DNA from 3 places in the Brachybacterium sp. p3-SID1565 genome. Region 3 is predicted to be linked to each of the others. Evidence: predicted binding sites of a transcription regulator. Region 3 holds the regulator's gene; each other region holds the start of a gene.
What was found. Region 3 encodes HspR, which represses chaperone genes until heat shock. Its sites were predicted from a motif close to AAGTTGAGTCNNNNNGACTCAACTT; they were not measured.
Positions count from the first base shown of each region.

Region 1: a site for HspR is predicted at 4,670-4,694, ahead of dnaK (molecular chaperone DnaK). Genes of this name have one in related genera too.
Region 2: a site for HspR is predicted at 5,358-5,382, ahead of M4D54_RS08715 (ATP-dependent Clp protease ATP-binding subunit). Genes of this name have one in related genera too.

Region 1 is NZ_JAMBDS010000049.1:763-7,469, reverse strand. It holds gene M4D54_RS11075 (DUF6318 family protein) at 1-654, opposite strand; gene M4D54_RS11070 (spermidine synthase) at 786-1,628, opposite strand; gene M4D54_RS11065 (hypothetical protein) at 1,843-2,604, opposite strand; gene M4D54_RS11060 (hypothetical protein) at 2,682-4,367, opposite strand; gene M4D54_RS11055 (hypothetical protein) at 4,364-4,663, opposite strand; gene dnaK (molecular chaperone DnaK) at 4,824-6,701, shown strand; gene M4D54_RS11045 (nucleotide exchange factor GrpE) at 6,701-6,707, shown strand, end outside.
Region 2 is NZ_JAMBDS010000031.1:22,608-29,314, forward strand. It holds gene leuS (leucine--tRNA ligase) at 1-1,286, shown strand, start outside; gene M4D54_RS08710 (hypothetical protein) at 1,408-2,595, shown strand; gene M4D54_RS08715 (ATP-dependent Clp protease ATP-binding subunit) at 2,583-5,282, opposite strand; gene M4D54_RS08720 (PrsW family intramembrane metalloprotease) at 5,542-6,707, shown strand, end outside.
Region 3 is NZ_JAMBDS010000064.1:8,702-15,408, reverse strand. It holds gene M4D54_RS12520 (DnaJ C-terminal domain-containing protein) at 1-992, shown strand, start outside; gene M4D54_RS12515 (heat shock protein transcriptional repressor HspR) at 1,072-1,509, shown strand; gene M4D54_RS12510 (glycosyltransferase family 4 protein) at 1,522-2,541, opposite strand; gene M4D54_RS12505 (TVP38/TMEM64 family protein) at 2,607-3,269, opposite strand; gene M4D54_RS12500 (glycosyltransferase family 4 protein) at 3,266-4,519, opposite strand; gene M4D54_RS12495 (YbhB/YbcL family Raf kinase inhibitor-like protein) at 4,713-5,195, opposite strand; gene M4D54_RS12490 (hypothetical protein) at 5,295-6,578, shown strand; gene M4D54_RS12485 (aspartate/glutamate racemase family protein) at 6,575-6,707, shown strand, end outside.

The sequences.
Region 1 (6,707 bases), on a different contig from region 3:
TTAGTTATATGCTGAAACATCAAGTTGCATTCCCTCCACGACCCAATGATCCTTGTCCCAGTTTAATCCTCCGATTGCGGTCATTTTGGTCTCCTTTGGGTCTTGCGAGCCGGACGCAGCAGTTTCTGCAACGATGAACCCGTACCCAACCTCAATGGCATAATTCTCCGATTCCTGACTCTCGATCAAAGTGTCATGAATGCTTTGCGAGGGCCAAAGTTCATCTTTGCCTTCCATGGTTGAGATCTGTTCGTCCAACTCTTGGCACTGTTCGCAGGTGGGTGAATGTAGGTGCGTGAGGGGGGCTGGGTCTCCGCTGGTGTGGGCCCAGTACACGACCGCGATGTAATACCGGAACGCCTGCTCCGCACCCTCCGGGGTGTTCTGGTCCATGCCGGGGTAGTCGGCGGGGTCGGGTGCGGGGATGTCAGGGGCGGCTGCGGTCGCGTCGCCGCCCCCGTCGCTCGCCTCGTTGCGATCGCCATCGGTCGAACCGCCGCCGTCGCTGGGGGCGTCCCCGCCGCCGTCGCTGCCGCCCACGGAGACGCTAGGCGGCGGTGTGGTCACGGTGCCGTTCTCACCGTCATCACCGCACGCCGCGAGGCCGAACGTGAGGGCTGCTGCGGCTGCTGAGGCCAGGATCCGACGATGCATGAGGAGCCTTCCGGGAGAACTGCTGTCACCCGGCACAGTAACGACGGCCCCACCGCGCAGCCACCCCTCCCGCGAATTGTGGACAGCGCGACCGGCCGACGGGGAGCCGAGCCGACGACAGGCGAGAGCCCTCACGCTTCGCCCAAGACCCGCTCTACGAAGTCGGCGGTCTCCATCGGATCCAGCACCACTGCGGGGTGCGGGCCCGCGGCATTCCATGCGGAGCGCCAGTCCTCCGCCTTCGACGACGACATGGCCCCACCCGCCACCAGCACGAGGTTCCCCTCCCGCAGGTGAGTGACCAGTCCCGAGTCGGCCAGCAGCCACACTCCGGACAGGCCGTGCTCGGCCGCGGCGTGCTCCAGTTCGCGCGCCTGACCGGCGGCGAAGCACAGGCCCGCGTCGTCGCCGACGTTCACCACCAGCAGTCCGTCGCGCTCCAGGTGAGGAAGAGCCTCCGTGTAGAAGTCCCGCGTGGCCAGGTGCGCCGGTGACTCCTCGCCGGAGAACACGTCCAGCACGATCGCATCGAACCGCGCCTGCGCCATCTCGGCGAGAGACTCGCGCGCATCGCCGATCACCACGTCCAGCTGCGTGCCCGCTGGTAGTGGCAGGGCGCCTGTGACCAGCGTGGGAAGCTCCCGCTCGATCTCCACCACCGTCTGCGGCGATCCGGGACGAGTCGCCTGTACGTACCGGGGCAGGGTCAGAGCTCCGGCGCCCAGGTGCAGGACTCGGACCGGCTCCCCGACGGGCCGGAACGCATCCAGGACGTTCGCGATGCGCCTGAGGTACTCATGCACCACCCGCGTGGGATCGGCGAGGTCGACATGGGACTGGTCGATGCCGCCGATCTGCAGCACCCAGCCCTCGTCCACCTCGTCGGCCACGATCCAGGCCTCCTGGCCGGAATGGCTGAGCCGGGCCGAGCGGCGGGCGGAGAAGGGGGCATCAGGAGCGTTCACACGCCCCATTGTCGCGCGGCCCGATCAGGCGCCGGTCGGCGCGGCCCGATCAAGCTCGCCGGTCGGAGCGGCCCGATCGAGCGCACTGGCCGCCGATCGAGCGTGCTGGCCGCCGATCGAGCGCATCGGCGGGGGCGCTGCCGGATGCTTCACCGCCGGCGAGTGGCTCCTGGAAGGCAGCGACTCGCTCCACTCGGTACGGCGCTCCTGATCGACGGTCCCCTCAGTTCTCCTGCTGGATGATCGCGATCTTCTGCCACACCTTGCGGGCCATGTCCGAGGTGAGGGTCTCGATGCCCTCGACAGCATCCAGCACGTCCCCGTCGGTGGTGTCCTCGGCGAACAGGGCGGCGCTCTTGCCCACCAGGGACAGCATCTCGGTGCAGAAGCCCAGGTAGCGGGTGAGCTCGGCGCGGCTCATGCCCAGGCCGCCGTCCTCGCGGGAGGAGCGCTCCAGGCGCTCGGGCACCTTGGTGAGCTGGTGCATGTCGATCACGTGAGCGAGGGAGCGCAGCCGGTGCAGGATCCGCAGCACCCGCGCGCGCTCCATCCGCTCGGGCACCGTGAACAGGAAGAACACGGCGATCCCGCCGAACACCAGATCGTTGATGATGGTCTCGATCAGGGGCAGCAGATCCACCGGGGCCAGGGCTCCCGGCGTCTCGGCCACGTCGATCGCGGCCAGCGTCACCGCACCGCCCAGGGACGCCACCACCACGATCATCGCGATGCGGGACAGCAGCCTCGCCAGCCGCACCCGACGACGGCTGGTGCCCGAGCCCGCGTTGACCTCGTCCACCAGCGCCACCACCTCCCCGCACACCTCCCACAGTCCGCGGTCGGGGAAGCGGGAGGCGATCCGACGCTGCAGCACCTCGGCGGAGCGGCGCACCGCACCGCCGTCCAGGTGCTGGTAGCGACTGGAGTCGGGCGGGCCGTCGTCGTGATCGTCGGGCCGAGGCGGGACTGTGTCGAGTCGAGGCACCTGGGGAGCCTATACGGCAGATGCCGTGCCCGGTGACGGGTGCGGGGGCGGGCCGCTCATGACTCCCTCTCAGGTGCTCACTGGTAGGAGACCATGACCGGGGTCGGCTCGACCTTGAAGGTCTGCTCGGCATCCAGCATCGGGATGTCCTCATCGTAGAAGTTCTTCCACGCCAGGTGGATCCCCTCGGGCAGATCCTGCTTGAGCGCCTCCCAGGTGGCGGTCTTCGACCCCTGATCGCCCTGCCCGTCCGCGTGCAGGATGATCGCCAGTTCGTCGAAGGAGGTGTCCAGGTCCTGCCGGTTGCGGATCATGGAATGGCGGAACTGGTGCAGCACCAGGATCTTCTGCGGCAGGTCGTTGCTGCGGGTCAGGTCGGCCAGCCACGCGGAGACCTCGTTGATCTCCGCGGCCTCCACGGAGCCGATCTGCTTCAGGTGCACCTGATCGGGCTTGAGCCGCCACTCCGGGTCCAGGGCCAGGCCCACGTGGGGCTCCAGCAGCAGCTCCTCGTACAGCTTGGCCTGCTCCAGGAAGTGGGTGCGGCCCGGCTGCAGGTCCAGCAGGGCGAACATGCCGTTCTCCGCGGCGGCATCCACGTAGGGACGCAGATGGTCGATGGTGGAGACGTTGGAGTACTGGCCGTCGCGTCCGGCGCTCGAGGAGGCGATGGTGGCGATGATCTCGAAGGACGGCACCACTACGTCCTCGGTCAGCTCGCGGTAGGGGGCGGCGTGCTCCTCGGCGCGCGTCACCGACTCCTCGGGTCCCTGCTCGCCGAGCACTCCGAGCACCGGGGACCCCGGGTGCCCGTACAGGGCGATGATCCGCTTGCCGGGCAGCACCAGCTGGCCGCCCCCCGGCACCTGCGGCTGGGTGCGCGCCATCTCCACGCGCTCGGCGAACTGCTCGCCGAACTCCGGGCCCAGGGCGAGCACCGGGCCACCGGCTGCGGTGACCGCCTCCACCGACTCCGCCGAGACGCGCGGGTCAGGGTGCGGCAGCTCGGTCACCGTCGCGCCGGCCGCCAGTGCCGCGGCCAGGGCGCCGACGGGCACCTCGGCCCCGGCGGCCGCGAGCGCCACCGGGGCGGAGTCTCCGGCGGGGGGCTCGACATCGGGCAACCTCCGCTCGCCGTCGAGCTCCTGGCCGGGCAGTGGGTCCTCGCCGATGGTCAGCAGCACGCCGGCCCCGGGCTCGAGGCCGCGCAGCTCAGCGGGAAGGTCCTCGGCCGCAATCGGCCGACGCTCGGTGAAGTCGTGACGAGTCGACTCCGACAGCTTGTCGGGGTCGCTGCTGCCGCGCACCACGTCCACGCCGTCCAGCTCGATCTCCCCGAAGGCCAGGGCTGCCTCGGCGGCGAGGGAGGCCAGGGTCTCGGCGACGGCGGAGGCGTCCCCCACCAGCAGCGGCACGCCCATGGCGATCGCGGCGGAGGCGGCCGGGGCGAGCACAGAGGCGTCCTCGTTCGCGGCGACCACGGCCACGGGGGAGGAGGTGAAGGAGGCAGCGGTCACCGCATTGGCGTCAGGGGCAAGCACCCCCGCCGTCTCGGCGGAGCGCTGGACGGCGTCGGGGTCGCTCTCCTGGCCGCCGTCGCCGGCCGAGCTCTCGGAATCACCATCGCACGCGGCGAGCACGCCACCGGCCAGGGGCAGAGCGATCGCGGACTGCAGCAGGCGACGACGCGGCAGGGTGCGGCGCGGGACGGGACCGGGGGAGTCGGGTCGGGCGGACTGCAGGCGGCGGATCGAAGGGTTCACGCCTTCCATGATCCATGAGATCGGCGAGCTGGTGCGGGGCCGCGCCGGGAGGACACCGACCGGTCGGGCCCCGGCGTGTCCCAATGCACGCGGCCCGGTGCGAGGTGGTGGTGGATGGAGCCGTGAACGGCGAGCAACAGCCCGCCCGCGGGCGCAGGCTCTTCGACCGCGAGATCGCGGCCCGCGCCGAGGAGCTGGCCCAGCTTAAGCGCAGCGCCTGGCGGATCGAGGCGGGCCTGATCGGCGACGACGGACGTGTCCGTGATCACGCCCTGCATACGGGAATAGGTGCCCATGCGCGGAGGTTGAGCCATGTGTACTCAAGTTCAGTGCGTCGCAGATTGACAAGGAACGGCTCGCGATCTCTACTTGAGTCGCTATCACTCAGTCTCCCCGCCGATCCCGGCGGATGCATGAACCACACGCGACCAGAAGGTCGCAGGAAGGCAGGCACACATGTCCCGTGTCGTCGGTATCGACCTCGGAACCACGAACTCCTGCGTCGCCGTCCTCGAGGGCGGCCAGCCCACCGTCATCGCCAACGCCGAGGGCGCCCGCACCACCCCGTCGGTGGTCGCGTTCTCCAAGCAGGGCGAGGTCCTCGTGGGTGAGGTGGCCAAGCGCCAGGCCGTCACCAACGTCGACCGCACCATCTCCTCCGTCAAGCGTCACATGGGCACCGACTGGACCGCCCAGATCGACGACAAGGCCTACACCCCGCAGGAGATCTCCGCCCGCATCCTGGGCAAGCTGAAGAAGGACGCCGAGAGCTACCTCGGCGAGACCGTCACCGACGCCGTGATCACGGTCCCCGCCTACTTCAGCGACTCCGAGCGCCAGGCCACCAAGGACGCCGGCACCATCGCCGGCCTCAACGTGCTGCGCATCATCAACGAGCCCACCGCCGCGGCCCTCGCCTACGGCCTGGAGAAGGGCAAGGACGATGAGCAGATCCTGGTGTTCGACCTCGGCGGCGGCACCTTCGACGTCTCCCTGCTCGAGGTGAGCAAGGACGAGGACGGCTCCACCATCCAGGTCCAGGCCACCGCGGGCGACAACCGCCTGGGTGGCGACGACTGGGACCAGAAGATCGTGGACTGGCTGATCTCCCAGGTCAAGAACAAGGACGGCGTGGACCTCTCCAAGGACCGCATCGCCCTGCAGCGCCTCAAGGAGGCCGCCGAGCAGGCCAAGAAGGAGCTCAGCTCCTCCACCTCCGCCTCGATCTCGCTGCAGTACCTGTCGATGACCGAGAACGGCCCGCTGCACCTGGACGAGAAGCTCACCCGCGCCCAGTTCGAGGACATGACCTCGGATCTGCTCGAGCGCACCAAGGCCCCGTTCCACCAGGTGATCAAGGACGCCGGGATCTCCCTGTCTGAGATCGACCACGTGGTGATGGTGGGCGGCTCCACCCGCATGCCGGCCGTCACCGAGGTCGTCAAGGAGCTCACCGGCGGCAAGGAGCCCAACAAGGGCGTCAACCCCGACGAGGTCGTGGCCGTGGGCGCTGCCCTGCAGGCCGCGGTGATCAAGGGCGAGCGCAAGGACGTCCTGCTCATGGACGTCACCCCGCTGTCCCTGGGCATCGAGACCAAGGGCGGTGTGATGACCAAGCTCATCGAGCGCAACGCGGCCATCCCCACCAAGACCTCCGAGGTGTTCTCCACCGCCGAGGACAACCAGCCCTCCGTCGCCATCCAGGTGTTCCAGGGCGAGCGCCAGTTCACCCGCGACAACAAGCTGCTCGGCACCTTCGAGCTGACCGGCATCGCCCCGGCCCCCCGCGGCATGCCCCAGATCGAGGTCACCTTCGACATCGACTCCAACGGCATCGTGCACGTGACCGCGAAGGACCGCGGCACCGGCAACGAGCAGTCCATCCAGATCACCGGCGGCTCGGCCCTGTCCGACGAGGACATCGACCGCATGGTGAAGGACGCCGAGGCCCACGCCGCCGAGGACGCCGAGCGTCGCAAGAACGCCGACGCCCGCAACACCCTCGAGCAGCTCGTCTACCAGGGCGAGAAGCTGATCAAGGACAACGGCGAGAAGATCTCCGACGCCGACCGCACCAAGGCCGAGGACTCCATCAAGGAGGCCAAGGACACCCTGGCCAAGGAGGACGCCTCCACCGAGGACCTCGAGGCCAAGCGGGACGCGCTGAACGAGGCCCTGCAGACCGTGGGCACCGCCATCTACTCGCAGCAGGAGGGCGCCCAGGGTGCCCCCGGCGCCGACGGCACCCCGGGCGAGCAGCCCGCCGGTGACGCCTCCTCCGACGAGGACGTGGTCGACGCCGAGATCGTGGACGAGGACGAGGAGAACAAGTGATGAACG
Region 2 (6,707 bases), on a different contig from region 3:
TGGAGCAGCCGGAGGTGCCGATCGCGCTGCCGGAGTCGATGCTGCCGATCGAGCTGCCGGAGGTCACCGACTTCTCGCCGCGCACCTTCGACCCCACCGACGCCGACACCGAGCCGCAGACCCCGCTGTCCCGGGCCGGGGACTGGGTGGAGGTGGAGCTGGACCTGGGTGAGGGTCCGCGCCGCTACCGACGCGAGACCAACACCATGCCCAACTGGGCCGGGTCCAGCTGGTACGAGCTGCGCTACATCGACCCCACCGACTCCGAGCAGCTGGTGGACCCGGTCAACGAGCAGTACTGGCTGGGCCCGCGCACCCCGGGCGGCGTGGGCGGTGTGGACCTGTACGTGGGCGGCGTGGAGCACGCCGTGCTGCACCTGCTGTACGCGCGGTTCTGGCACAAGGTGCTGTTCGACCGCGGGGACGTCTCCAGCCAGGAGCCGTTCCACCGCCTGTTCAACCAGGGCTACATCCAGGCTTACGCCTACACCGATGCCCGCGGCGTGTACGTCCCGGCGGAGGAGGTGGTGACGGAGGCCGACGGCACCTTCACCCACCGGGGCGAGCAGGTCACCCAGGAGTACGGGAAGATGGGCAAGTCGCTGAAGAACTCGGTGGCACCCGATGACATGTACGCCGAGTACGGAGCCGACACCCTGCGCGTGTACGAGATGTCGATGGGGCCGCTGGACCTGTCCCGCCCCTGGGAGACCCGCGCCGTGGTGGGCTCCCAGCGCTTCCTGCAGCGCCTGTGGCGCCTGGTGGTCGACGAGGAGACCGGCGAGCTGCGGATCGGCGAGGAGCCGGCGCAGGCCGCCACCGCCAAGGCGGTGCACCGCACCATCGACGGTGTCAGTCGCGACATGGCCGAGATGCAGTTCAACACCGCGATATCCAAGCTGATCGAGCTGGTCAACCACCTGACCAAGGACGCCGGAGCCTCCGGCAGCACCCCCCGGGAGGCGCTGGAGCCACTGGTGCTGATGACCGCACCGTTCGCCCCGCACCTGGCCGAGGAGCTGTGGTCGAAGCTGGGCCACGAGCGGTCCCTGGCCCGTGAGCCGTACCCGGTGGCCGATCCGCAGCTGGTCAAGGCCGATGCCGTCACCTGCGTGGTGCAGATCAAGGGCAAGGTTCGCCACAAGCTGGAGGTGGATCCGGAGATCTCCGAGTTCGAGCTGGAGTCGATGGTGATGGCCGAGCAGCGGGTGCAGCAGCTCATCGACGGTCAGACCGTACGCAAGGTGATCGTGCGCGCTCCGAAGCTGGTGAACATCGTGGTGTGAGGTCCGGCCCGGCCAGTCGTGCCCCGTCCTGGCCGGCTCGAGGTTCCTCCCCAACGACCGGTTGTCCACAGCCCCGGGTCCGTCCAGGACCCGGGGCTGTGCTCGTCCCTAGATTCATCGCATGAACACCTTCTGGGGATGCGACACCACCGACATCGACCGATGGGCGGAGCTCGGCACCGGGCAGGCCGCCGCCCTCACCGCACTGCTCGATGACATCGCCGCCGCCGGGCCGGCACTGGAGTGGTACGGGCCGGACGCCCAGCACTTCCAGGCACGGCTCTCCGCCTTCCTGCTGGCCGGGTACGAGGCCGGGCGGCAGCTGAGCAGGTTCCTGGAGCTGATCCGGGCCGAGGGCAAGGAGCAGGAAGAGGCCAGCGCCCCTTCCGGGGGCACCGGTACGACCGGCGGCAACGGGCCCGCGGGCGGGCACGACGGCACGAGTCCCTCCGGAGCGCCAGTCACCGGTGTCCCGCATCCTGCCCGTCCGCTCAGCGGGCCGGGCTGGTCGAACCCGTTCGGGCCGCTGGCCCATCCGGATCCGGCGGGGCTCGGTCGCGTGCTGCGCGAGAAGATCAAGGACATCGACTGGCAGCCCCCGTGGTGGGATCCGGGCCTGCACCACCCGCTGGGCGGCCCCGGGGCTGGCGCGCCCGTACCCCGCTTCCCGGAGCCCTCCGGCGCCACCGCTCCGGACATCTCCATCACTGCGGACGGCCAGCCCGTGCGCTCCTCGGCCATCGGGCAGGTGCCCGTGCTCCAGCACCTGCAGACGGCCATGCAGGGCCACGAGGCTGTCGGTGAGGTGATCGGCTGGGCCGAGCAGGGCATGATCGATGCCGGCTACGGCCGCTACACGGGAGCGCTCGCCCCGGTGAAGATCATGCACGCCTCCTCCGGTGTGGTGCTCGGGGAGGACTCCGTGCTCGGTCAGGTGCTGGGTGGGGTGGATGCGCAGATCGGCAACACGTTCCACACCGCCGGCGCAGTCGGCGGGGCCCTGCAGGAGGGCGATGTGCTGGGCGCTGCGCGAGAGGCAGAGATGGGCCTGATGCGCCACGCCGAGTCCCAGATCGACATCGTCACGGCCACGCCGCTGCGAAGCATGGCGGGCTTCGCCTCCACCAGTCTGGAGGCCACTGCGGACGCGCTGGACCCGATCGCCCCGCCGGCCGTCAGCGACTCGCTGCGCGGCACGGCGGAGACGATCGACTCCCATGTGGAGGCCTGGGACGAGGCCACCTCGGCCCAGCGGTTCCTGGACCTGCGCTACCGGTATCTGCCGGCCCCGTGGGATCAGCCGGCCTGATCCGCCTCCCGGGCACCGCCGCCGTTGCCGCTGCCGTTGCCGTCGCCGGCCTCAGCTGAGTCCGGCTCGGCCTTCGGCTCGGGCACAACGGAGAGATCCAAGCCGGTGCCGTCCTCACGGGCGCTCACGACCACATGCTCACCGTCGTGGACCTCACCGCGCAGGATCAGCCGCGCGAGGGCGTCACCGATCTCCTTCTGGACCAGCCTCTTCAGCGGCCGGGCACCATACATCGGGTCGAAGCCCTTCTCGGCCAGCCACTCGGTGGCGCCTTGCTCCACGTCCAGGACGATCCGGCGATCGACCAGGCGGGCGGCGACGTCCGCGATCTGCAGCGTCACGATGCGGGAGAGCTCCTCACGGCGCAGCGCATCGAACATCACCACGTCGTCCAGCCGGTTGAGGAACTCGGGCTTGAAGGAAGCCCGCACCACGGCCATCACCTTGTCCGTCTTCTCCTCGGGGCTGAGCAGAGGGTCCTGCAGCACGTGGGCCCCGAGGTTGGAGGTGAGGATGAGGATGGTGGAGCGGAAGTCGACGGTGCGGCCCTGGCCGTCGGTGAGACGGCCGTCGTCGAGCACCTGCAGCAGCACGTCGAACACATCGGGGTGGGCCTTCTCGATCTCGTCCAGCAGCACCACGGAGTAGGGGCGGCGCCGCACGGCCTCGGTGAGCTGGCCGCCCTCGTCGTACCCCACGTACCCGGGAGGCGCACCCACCAGGCGCGAGACGGTGTGCTTCTCGCCGTACTCGGACATGTCGATGCGCACCATGGCGCGCTCGTCGTCGAACAGGAACTCCGCCAGCGCCTTGGCCAGCTCCGTCTTTCCCACACCCGTCGGGCCCAGGAACAGGAACGAGCCGGTGGGGCGGTTCGGATCTGAGATCCCGGCGCGGGCGCGCCGAACGGCGTCGGACACCTCGGTGACCGCGCGCTTCTGGCCGATCAGGCGCTTGCCGATGATGTCCTCCATCTCCAGCAGCTTCTGGGTCTCGGACTGCAGCAGGCGCCCGGCGGGGATGCCGGTCCAGGCACCCACCACCTCGGCGATGTCATCGGCGCTGACATGGTCGGCCACCAGGGGCCGTTCCCCCTCGCCGTCGCCGCTGGCCTCGGCCTCCTCCGCCTCGGCCAGCCGCTCCTTCAGCGCGGGGATGTCGCCGTACAGGATCTTCGAGGCTGCGGTGAGGTCGCCCTCGCGCTGGGCGCGGTCGGCCTGCATCCGCAGCTGCTCCAGCTGAGCCTTGAGATCGCCCACCAGGTTCAGCCCGGCCTTCTCCCGCTCCCAGCGGGCCGAGAGCGCGGCCATCCGCTCATTGCGATCGGCCAGCTGCGAGCGCACCGACTCCAGCTGCGCGATGCTGCCGGGGTCCTCGCTGCCGTCCAGCGCCATCTCCTCCATCTTCAGCCGGTCCACCTGACGGCGCAGGATGTCCAGCTCCTCCGGGGAGGAGTCCAGCTCCATGCGCAGGCGGGAGGCGGCCTCGTCCACCAGGTCGATGGCCTTGTCCGGCAGCTGTCGGCCGGAGATGTAGCGGTCCGAGAGGGACGCGGCGGCCACCAGGGCGGAGTCAGTGATGGAGACCTTGTGGTGCGCCTCGTACTTGTCCTTGAGCCCGCGCAGGATGGTGATGGTGTCCTCCACACTGGGCTCGCCCACCAGCACCTGCTGGAAGCGGCGCTCCAGGGCCGGGTCCTTCTCGATGTTCTCGCGGTACTCGTCCAGCGTCGTGGCACCCACCATCCGCAGCTCACCGCGGGCCAGCATCGGCTTGAGCATGTTGCCGGCGTCCATCGCGCCGTCACCGGTTCCGCCGGCACCGACCACGGTGTGCAGCTCGTCGATGAAGGTGATGATCTGGCCGTTGCTGGTGCGGATCTCGTCCAGCACCGCCTTCATCCGCTCCTCGAACTCGCCGCGGTACTTGGAGCCGGCCACCATGGAGGACAGGTCCAGGGAGATCAGCTTCTTGCCGCGCAGGGAGTCGGGGACGTCGCCCGCGACGATGCGCTGGGCCAGGCCCTCCACCACGGCGGTCTTGCCCACGCCGGGCTCGCCGATCAGCACGGGGTTGTTCTTGGTGCGGCGCGAGAGCACCTGCACCACGCGCCGGATCTCGGCGTCGCGACCGATCACCGGGTCCAGGCGGCCCTCCCGGGCCATCTCGGTGAGGTCCACCCCGAACTTCTCCAGGCTCTGGAAAGTGTTCTCGGGGTTCTGGCTGTCCATCTGGTTCATATTCTTCTCTCCTCCATACAGTCGCACCACGGCATCGCGCAGGGAGCCCGGCCTGGCACCCCGGGAGGTGAGCAGGCGGGCTGCGTCGTCCTTGCCGAGTGCGATGCCGATCAGCAGATGCTCGGTGGACAGGTAGGTCTTGTGGTCGTGGTCGGCCTCGCGTCTGGCCGCCTCGAGGGCGTCGAATCCGCTGCCGACAAACGTGGGGTTGGTGGCCCCGCTTCCGCTCACACGGGGCAGGGCCTCAACGGCCTCGGCGGCACGCTGCGCAATCTCCTGGGGGGAGGCACCTGCCTCCTCCAGGGCCGCGTAGGCAATGGTGTCGCGCTGCTCGGCGAGCACCCACAGCAGGTGCATCGCGCTGATCTGCGGGTTGCCCAGCTCGGCCGCCTTCTCCGCTGCCGCGGTGACGGCATCCTGCGAGCGGGTGGTGAACCTGAAATCCACGGTGCTCCTCTCCGGTGCGCTCGATGCGGGTGGGTTCTGGATCTGTTCTGCTCTCGATCTGGTGCAACGACACCGAAGTTGAGTCTATTCCGCTCAACCCTGGTTCCGTGCCGAGCGGATGACAACGGCCGCCCACGCGGCCGTTCCCACGAGCGGACCGGCACGGCATCCACAGTGGCTCAGAGGGGGACGTGTGCGCCGTCACTCCCCTGTAGCATCACAGTCGATCCACCCGCCGCAGCCGAAAACAGAGGCACCCATGTCCCAGCCGCCCCCTTCCTCCCAGGGCCAGTACATGTCCAACGGCAGGCCCCGCCCCGGAGCTGCCTCCCCGCCCTCGGGTGCGCCGTCCTTCCAGTCCCAGCCGCACTACCGCGACTACGGCAATCCCAAGGCGTACGACACCTCGGTGCGTCCCACCCACGGCCTCACCGCCGCACGCTACGCCCCGGCGCAGATCCAGCGTCCGGACCAGGCCCAGCCGCAGTCCGCCTGGGCCACGCAGACCCGCCGCGTGCAGGAGGTCTCCCAGCACGCCAAGGAGGTCCCGGTGGTGTCCATCGCGACCTGGCTGGCGCTGATCGGGATGGGCCTGTTCACGATCATCGTGCTGGGGGCGTTCTTCCTGAGCTTCGTGATGAATGCGAGCTCGAGCCCCATCTGGTGGCCGGTGACCGCGTTCCTGGCGGGGATCTCGCTGCTGGTGATCTTCGGCGTGATCCTGCTGGCGGACAGGTGGGACCCGCAGCCGATCCCCCTGCTGCTGATCGCGGTCCTGTGGGGCGCCGCCGTCGCGGCCGGCAGCAGCTTCTTGCTCAACTCCATCAACGGCCGGATCTTCTACGCCGTAGGCGGCGAGGGCTTCGCGACCTGGGCCGGTCCTGTCATCAGCGCCCCCCTGGTGGAGGAGACCACCAAGGGCCTGGGGCTGATCGTCCTGATGCTGCTGGCGCGCCGCTACTTCAACGGTCCGTTGGACGGCATGATCTACGGGGCGCTCATCGGCGGCGGCTTCGCCTTCACCGAGAACATCATCTACTACACCCGCATCCTCGAGGGCGCCGGTGCCTTCGGCGTGGTGATCCTGTTCGTGATGCGCGGGGTGCTGAACATCTTCGGCCACGCCATCTACACCAGCCTCACCGGCGTGATCATGGGGTACGTGGTGCGCAAGTGGGGCACCATCATCGGCCTGCTGTCCTTCCTGGTGGCCACCTGGCCGGGGATGTTCCTGCACGCGGTGTGGAACCTGTTCGCCGCGTTCGAGGGCCTTCCCGTGATGATCGCGATGTTCGCGGTCAAGGCGTTCATATCCCTGCTGTGGCTGATATTCATCGTGGTGCTGATCTGGGACGAGGCGCGCCTGACCCGGGTGCGGCTGGGCGACTACGCCAACCAGGGCTGGCTCACCCACGAGGAGGTGGA
Region 3 (6,707 bases):
TCGGCGTCTCTAAGGACGCGAGCGCGGAGGACATCAAGAAGGCCTACCGCAAGAAGGCCAAGAAGCTCCACCCCGACCGCAACCCCGGCGACAAGCAGGCCGAGGAGCAGTTCAAGCAGGTCGGTGAGGCCTACTCGGTGCTCAACGATCCCGAGGAGCGCCAGAAGTACGACGCGATCCGGGCCATGGGCTCCGGCGGTGCCCGCTTCGCTGCGGGTCCCGGCGGCCCCGGTGGCGGCGCGGGCTTCGACGACATCTTCTCCGCCATGTTCGGCGGCCAGGGCGGGGGCTTCGGCGGCCGCGACGGCCGCAGCACCGGCGGCTTCAACCCTGCCGGCGGCGGGCCCGAGCCCGACCTCGACGACCTGCTGCGCATGTTCGGCCAGCAGGGCGGCGCACCCGGAGGTGGCTTCGGCTTCGGCGGCGGGCATGGCCCTCGGCCCAGCGCCGGCCAGGACATCAACGCCCGCACCCGCATCAGCTTCCGCCAGGCGGCGCTGGGCACCGAGGTGCGCCTGAGCGTCGACGGCCGCACCGTCACCGCGCGCATCCCCGCCGGGGTGCACGACGGCCAGCGGATCCGCCTGCGCGGCAAGGGCCGGCCCGGCCACGGCGGCGGCCCCGCCGGTGACCTGATGCTCACCCTCGAGGTGGACGAGCACCCGGTGTGGAGCGCCGATGGCGCCGATCTGCGGATCACCGTGCCCGTGTCCTTCGACGAGGCAGTGCTGGGCACCACCCTGACCGTGCCGCTGCTGGACGGCGGCACCGTGGGTCTGAAAGTGCCCGCCGGCACCCCGGCCGGCCGCACCCTGCGCGTGCGCGGCAAGGGCCTGGTCACGACGAAGCGCACCGGTGACCTGCTGGTCACCGTGCAAGTCGCGGTGCCCACCCACGTGGAGGGCGCGGCGCGCAAGGCCGTGGAGGACCTGCGCGATGCGCTCGCCGACGAGGATCCCCGTGCCGGCCTCGCCGAAGCCGCCGCCCGCTGAGCGATCCACGCACGGAGCGATCCACGCCCGGAGCGATCCGCACGCTGAGAGAACGAACCGCAGGAAGGAGTGATCCCCGATGAGCCCCCACCGCATCGACGAGCGCGCCCCCGTGTTCGTGATCTCGGTGGCCGCGGAGCTCTCCGGGATGCATCCCCAGACCCTGCGCCAGTACGACCGCATCGGCCTGGTCTCCCCCCGCCGCACCGCCGGCCGGGGACGCCGCTACAGCGCCCGTGACATCGCCCAGCTGCGCGAGGTGCAGCGGCTCTCCCAGGAGGAGGGCATCAACCTGGCCGGCATCAAGCGGATCCTCGCGCTGCAGGACGAGGTGGCCTCCCTGCGCGAGCAGCTAGGCGCAGTCCACGAGGCCATCGAGGAGATGGCCGCCCGCTCCGGCGGCCGCGTGTTCTCCGCCGACCGCTCCGGCCGCGTGACCTCCCTGCGCCGTGGGGAGAGACCCGAGCGCCCGCCCGGCGGTGCGCTGGTGCTGTGGCGGCCCGACCGCCGGCGCTGACCGGCGATCCTCTCAGGCCCGACGGATGACTCCCTCGGCCTCGTAGATCCCCGCCAGGCGCTCCGCGACCCGGCCCAGGTCCACCTCCTGCGCGGCGGCGCGACCGGCTGCGGTGAGATCCGGCAGCTCGCCGTCCAGCAGGGCCCCCAGGCGCTCCTTCACCGTGGTGGGGAAGCTGGGGCCGTTGCCGCGCACCATGTGGGTGACCTCCCCGTCGGGCAGCCAGTCGCGGTAGATCGGGATGTCCCTCAGCAGCACCGGGGCCCCGCACGCCAGGGCCTCCAGCAGCACGATCCCCTCGGTCTCCTCTTTGGTGAGGAAGCAGAAGGCGTCGGCTCCCGCGTACGCATCGCGCAGGACCTCCGCCCCCACGTACCCGGGGAACAGGCAGTTGACGGGGGCCGAGGTGATCGCGGCTTCGACGTCCTTGGTGATCAGTCGCGGATCGGTGTGGCCGTACCAGACGAAGTGCACCTCTGGCATGGAGCGCGCCACCTGGACCCAGTCCAGGATTCCCTTGCGCACCATCTGGATGCCCACGCTCATCACCACGCGCGACTCCCCAGGCAGGCCCAGGGAGTCCCGCAGACGGCCGCGCGCCGAGGCGTCCGGGCGGAAGAACGAGGTATCCACCCCGTTGGAGAGCACGTGGATGCGGGTGCGGATCCCGTACTTCGGCTGGGAGACCAGGCTGCGCGAGTACGGGGTGGGGGTGATCACGGCGTCGCCCCGCCGGTACAGCAGCGCGATCCACCGGCGGAACAGCGGCGCGATCCGATTGGCGCCGGTGAAGGAGTCCCGGAAGTCCTCCTCCGTGGAGTGTGCCCACATCAGCACCGGACGGCGCCGCAGCCGCGCCCACCACGACAGCAGCAGCGTGTCCGGGAACGGGGTGTTCAGATGGATCACGTCGAAGGGGCGCAGCGGGGAGCGGACCACCTCGTGGCCCAGGGAGCGCACCGCCTGCTCCTGGTGGCGGATGGCCGCCCCGATGCCGGACTGCTTGGCGATGCGGGCCATGCCCGTCGGCATCAGCACCCGCAGCGGGCGGTCAGGGCGGACCGGGCGGGTGTTCGGGCGTGCGTGAGGCCGGCCCGTCACCATGGCATGAACTTCACCAGCAGTGCGGAGACGCCCAGGCCATAGGCGATCAGCGACCACGGCTTGCAGGTCAGGATGATCAGCAGGTAGGTGCGCCACCGCATCCGGGTGGTGCCCGTGAGATAGCACAGCAGATCGTCCGGGGCCACGGGCAGGGCGATCGCGGTGGCGAACACCCGCGTGAAATGGGGGCTGCGTGTCCAGCCCAGCGCCTTCTCCACCGCCCTCGGGGAGAACATGCGCTCGATCAGTCCCAGACCCACCTGTCGACCGATCGCGAAGTTCACGAAGGAGCCGGAGCACACCGCGAGGTAGTTGTACAGGGTGCCCTCCAGCGGCCCGAACAGCACGGGCCCGGCCACCACCAGCAACCCCCCGGGGATCACCGGGAAGATCACCGACGCGATCGAGACCATCAGGAACGCGATCGGTCCCCAGGCGCCGAGGCCGTCGATGAAGGCCTGCAGGTTCTCCAGGGAGCGCAGCGCTCCGGCCTGCCAGCCCCACCACACCAGGCCGATGCTGACCACCAGCCCCAGCAGGGGCGAGAAACGAGCTGCGATCCGCAGGGGATCGCAGCGAGGGGCGTCGACCGCCGGGCGATCAGCACGGACCGCGGGGCGCGGGGGCTGCTTCACGAGCGCGTCAGCGGTGCTCATGCCGGCACCGGTTGACGGGTCAGGATCCGTGGCGCGCGGCGGCTGCGCACCTGCTGGTACACCTCCAGCACCGCCCGGCCGAACTCGCGGGCCCCGCAGGTGGCGCGGGCATGCTCCACCGCCGCACCGGACATCGCCTCGCGGGATATGCGGTCCCCCAACAGCTGGTCCAGACGCTCGCAGAACTCCTGCTCGCCCTCCACCTGCCAACCGGTGACCCCGTCGATCACCACCGGGTCCAGGGACGGGTCGCGACGGCACAGCAGCGGCAGACCGCAAGCCAGCGCCTCGATGAACGTGAGCCCCTGGGTCTCGCTGAGGGAGGCACTGACGAACACGTCCCCGATCCGGTACCAGCGCTGCACCTCGGAGGGATCCACCACCCCGACTAACACCACACGGTCGGTGATGCCCAGCGTGCGGGCCCGGTGCACCAGTTCCGCGCGGTAGGGGCCGTCGCCCACCAGCACCAGCACGGTGTCCTCGCGGCCGGAGGCCGCCACGTGGTCCAGCACTTCGTCGAGGTTCTTCTCCTTGGCCAGGCGACACACGGACAGCAGCACGCGCTGGTCCGGGCGCACCCCGATCGCCGCCCGCAGGGCAGCGGCGTCCTCCCTCTCAGTGGCCGTGGTCGCGGGCCGGAACCGCTGCAGGTCCAGGCCCGTGGGCACCACGTGGATGGGCCGGCGCACCCGGTACGAGCGCAACAGGCGCGACACCTTCGCGGTCGGCACGATCACCGCATCCGTGCGCTCCAGCAGGCGGCGCGAGAACGAGGCCACCACCCTGCGGCCCACGGTGCGGCTGGGGGAGTAGTAGTGCGTGTAGTCCTCGTAGATGGTGTGGTATGTGTGCACCAGCGGCACCCCCAGGGTGCGGGCGATGCGGCGGGCCCACACGTGGGTGGAGAACTCGCACTGTGAGTGCACCACGTCCGGCCGCCACGCCATGATCTCGCCCAGCACGTGACGGTTCGCCGGCATGCCGATGCGAGCATGGTCGTACACCAGCTGGGCGGAGAGAGAACCGATGTGGTAGACACCGCCCTCACTCCACGTGCGCATCCCGTCGGAGAGGGTGAGGACCCGCACCTCGCAGCCCAGGGCCTCGAGCTCGCGCCGCAGGGTGCTGACCGAGGCCACCACACCGTTGACCACGGGCTCCCACCAGTCGGTGGTCAGCAGCACGCGCAACGGCCGCTCCGGGTGGGGGACGTTCCGCTCCAGGGGGCGGAGCCTCAGCTTGTTCACCCCTCGAGCATCCCACCCGGTGCGCGCAGGCGCCTCCGACGGAAGGCCGAACCGGGTCAGACCGGGGTCTGATCCCGGTACCGACCTTCCACGGTGCGTGCCCCTCGCCTTCATGTCACCGAGACTACGGTCCCGCGGCGAGCACCACGACGGGGCACGCCCGCCGTGTCACGGAGAGTTCCCCCCTTGTACCTCAGTCGGATACCTGATAAGTAGCGGTGAGGGAGGCGGAGCCCAGCTGCTGGGTGAAGATCGCGAAGCGGGTGCCCACGTGCGGATCAGCAGGATCGGCCCCCAGGGACTCCACTGGCAGCGCATGCACGGTGAAGACGTAGCGGTGCGCGGGGCCCGCCGGGGGGTTGGGGCCGTCGTAGCCCGCGCGGCCGAAGTCATTGGTGGCCTGCTTGAGGGAGTCGTCCTGGCGCCCCACCCCGGCGGGAAGGGACGTGGTGGTGGCGGGGATGTCCCAGGCCACCCAGTGCCAGAAGCCGGAACCGGTGGGAGCGTCCGGGTCGTAGCAGGTCACCGCGAAGCTCTTCGTGCCCTCCGGGGCACCGGACCAGGAGAGATCCGGGGAGACGGAGGAGCCGTCCTGCTCGGGAGCGAGGTGCTCACCGGAGACGACGGAGCCGTCGGGAAGGGCGGAGGAGGTCAAGGTGAACGTGTTCTCGGTCATACCCCCAGCGTAGGCAGGACTGCCGGGGGTGTCGAGACACATCAACGCGGCCCCCGGGGCGCCGCAGCGGGCAGTGGTTGCCTCTATACACTGACGCTCATGTCTGCCCCGCACCCCCAGGACTCCCTGCCCGCGTTCATCCCCGTCGTGGTGGGCGGCGACATCGGCGCCTACTCCCTGGCGCGCGCCTTCCACGAGGCCTACGGCATCCGCTCAGTGGTGATCTCCCGACTGCAGGGCTGGCACATCTCGCGCTCGGCGATCATCGAGAACGTGCGCTGCGCGGACCCGTTCGACGCCGCCCAGCTCGCCCCCGTGCTGCAGGACGTCGCCGCCGCGCACCCCGAGGGACGACTGCTGCTGCTGGGATCGGCCGACGCCACGGTCAAGGCCATCATCCGGGTGCGCGACGAGACGGACGCCCTGGACGAGCGCTGGGTGGCCCCGTACGTGGACTTGGAGACCTTCCGGGCGGGGACCGAGAAGCAGAACTTCACCGAGCTGTGCGAGCGCCTCGGCGTGGACCACCCCAGCACCCGGATCGTGGACCTCGCGCAGGAGGTCGCCGACGATCTCGAGGTGCCCTTCACCTACCCGGTGATCGCCAAGCCCGCCGAGGTCTCGGAGTGGAAGCGGGCAGATTTCCCGGGCAAGCAGAAGGTCCACACCGTGGGCAGCCACGAGGAGCTGCTCGACCTCCTGCGCACCATCCGCGCGGCCGGCTACCGCGAGAGCATCATCGTCCAGGACCGCATCCCGGGTGACGACCAGAACATGCGGATCCTCACCTGCTACTGCGATGCGCAGTCCCGGGTGCGGTTCGCCTCCTGGGGCCGCACCCTGCTGGAGGAGCACACCCCGGGCGCGATCGGGAACCCGGCGGCGATCATCACCGGTGTGGACGAGGAGATGGTGGCCCAGGCCCAGCAGCTGTGCGCCGCACTGGGGTGGGTGGGCTACGCCAACTTCGACCTCAAGCACGATCCGCGCGACGGCCGCACGAAGTTCTTCGAGCTGAACCCGCGCCTGGGCCGCTCCAACTACTACGTCACCGCCGGGGGGCACAACCCCGTGCGGTGGTACGTGGACGAGCATCTCGGGACGGGCCTGCCCGAGGTCGCGGAGGGCGAGGATCCGCAGATCGTCCAGCACCAGGAGGAGACCCTCTACACCGTGGTGCCGGTGGCGCTGGTCAAGAAGTACACCACCTTGCCGGAGGCCAGGGCACAGCTGCGCCGGGTGCTGAAGTCCCGCCGGGTCCGCAACCCGCTGCTGTACCGGGGCGTGGAGAAGGACCCGGTGCGCCTGTGGTACACCGTCGCGGCCATGGCGAACTATGTGCGGAAGTTCCGCAGGTACTACCGTCCGGAGACGGCGTCGTGACCGATGCGGGGAGGCCCGCCACGGGGCGCCTCGAGGAGACCGGCGGCCGGCTGGACGCCGGCAGCTGGTCGCAGCCGGTGGTGGGGGTGCTCGGCGGGCTGGGCCCCGCCGCGACCGCTGTGTTCCTGG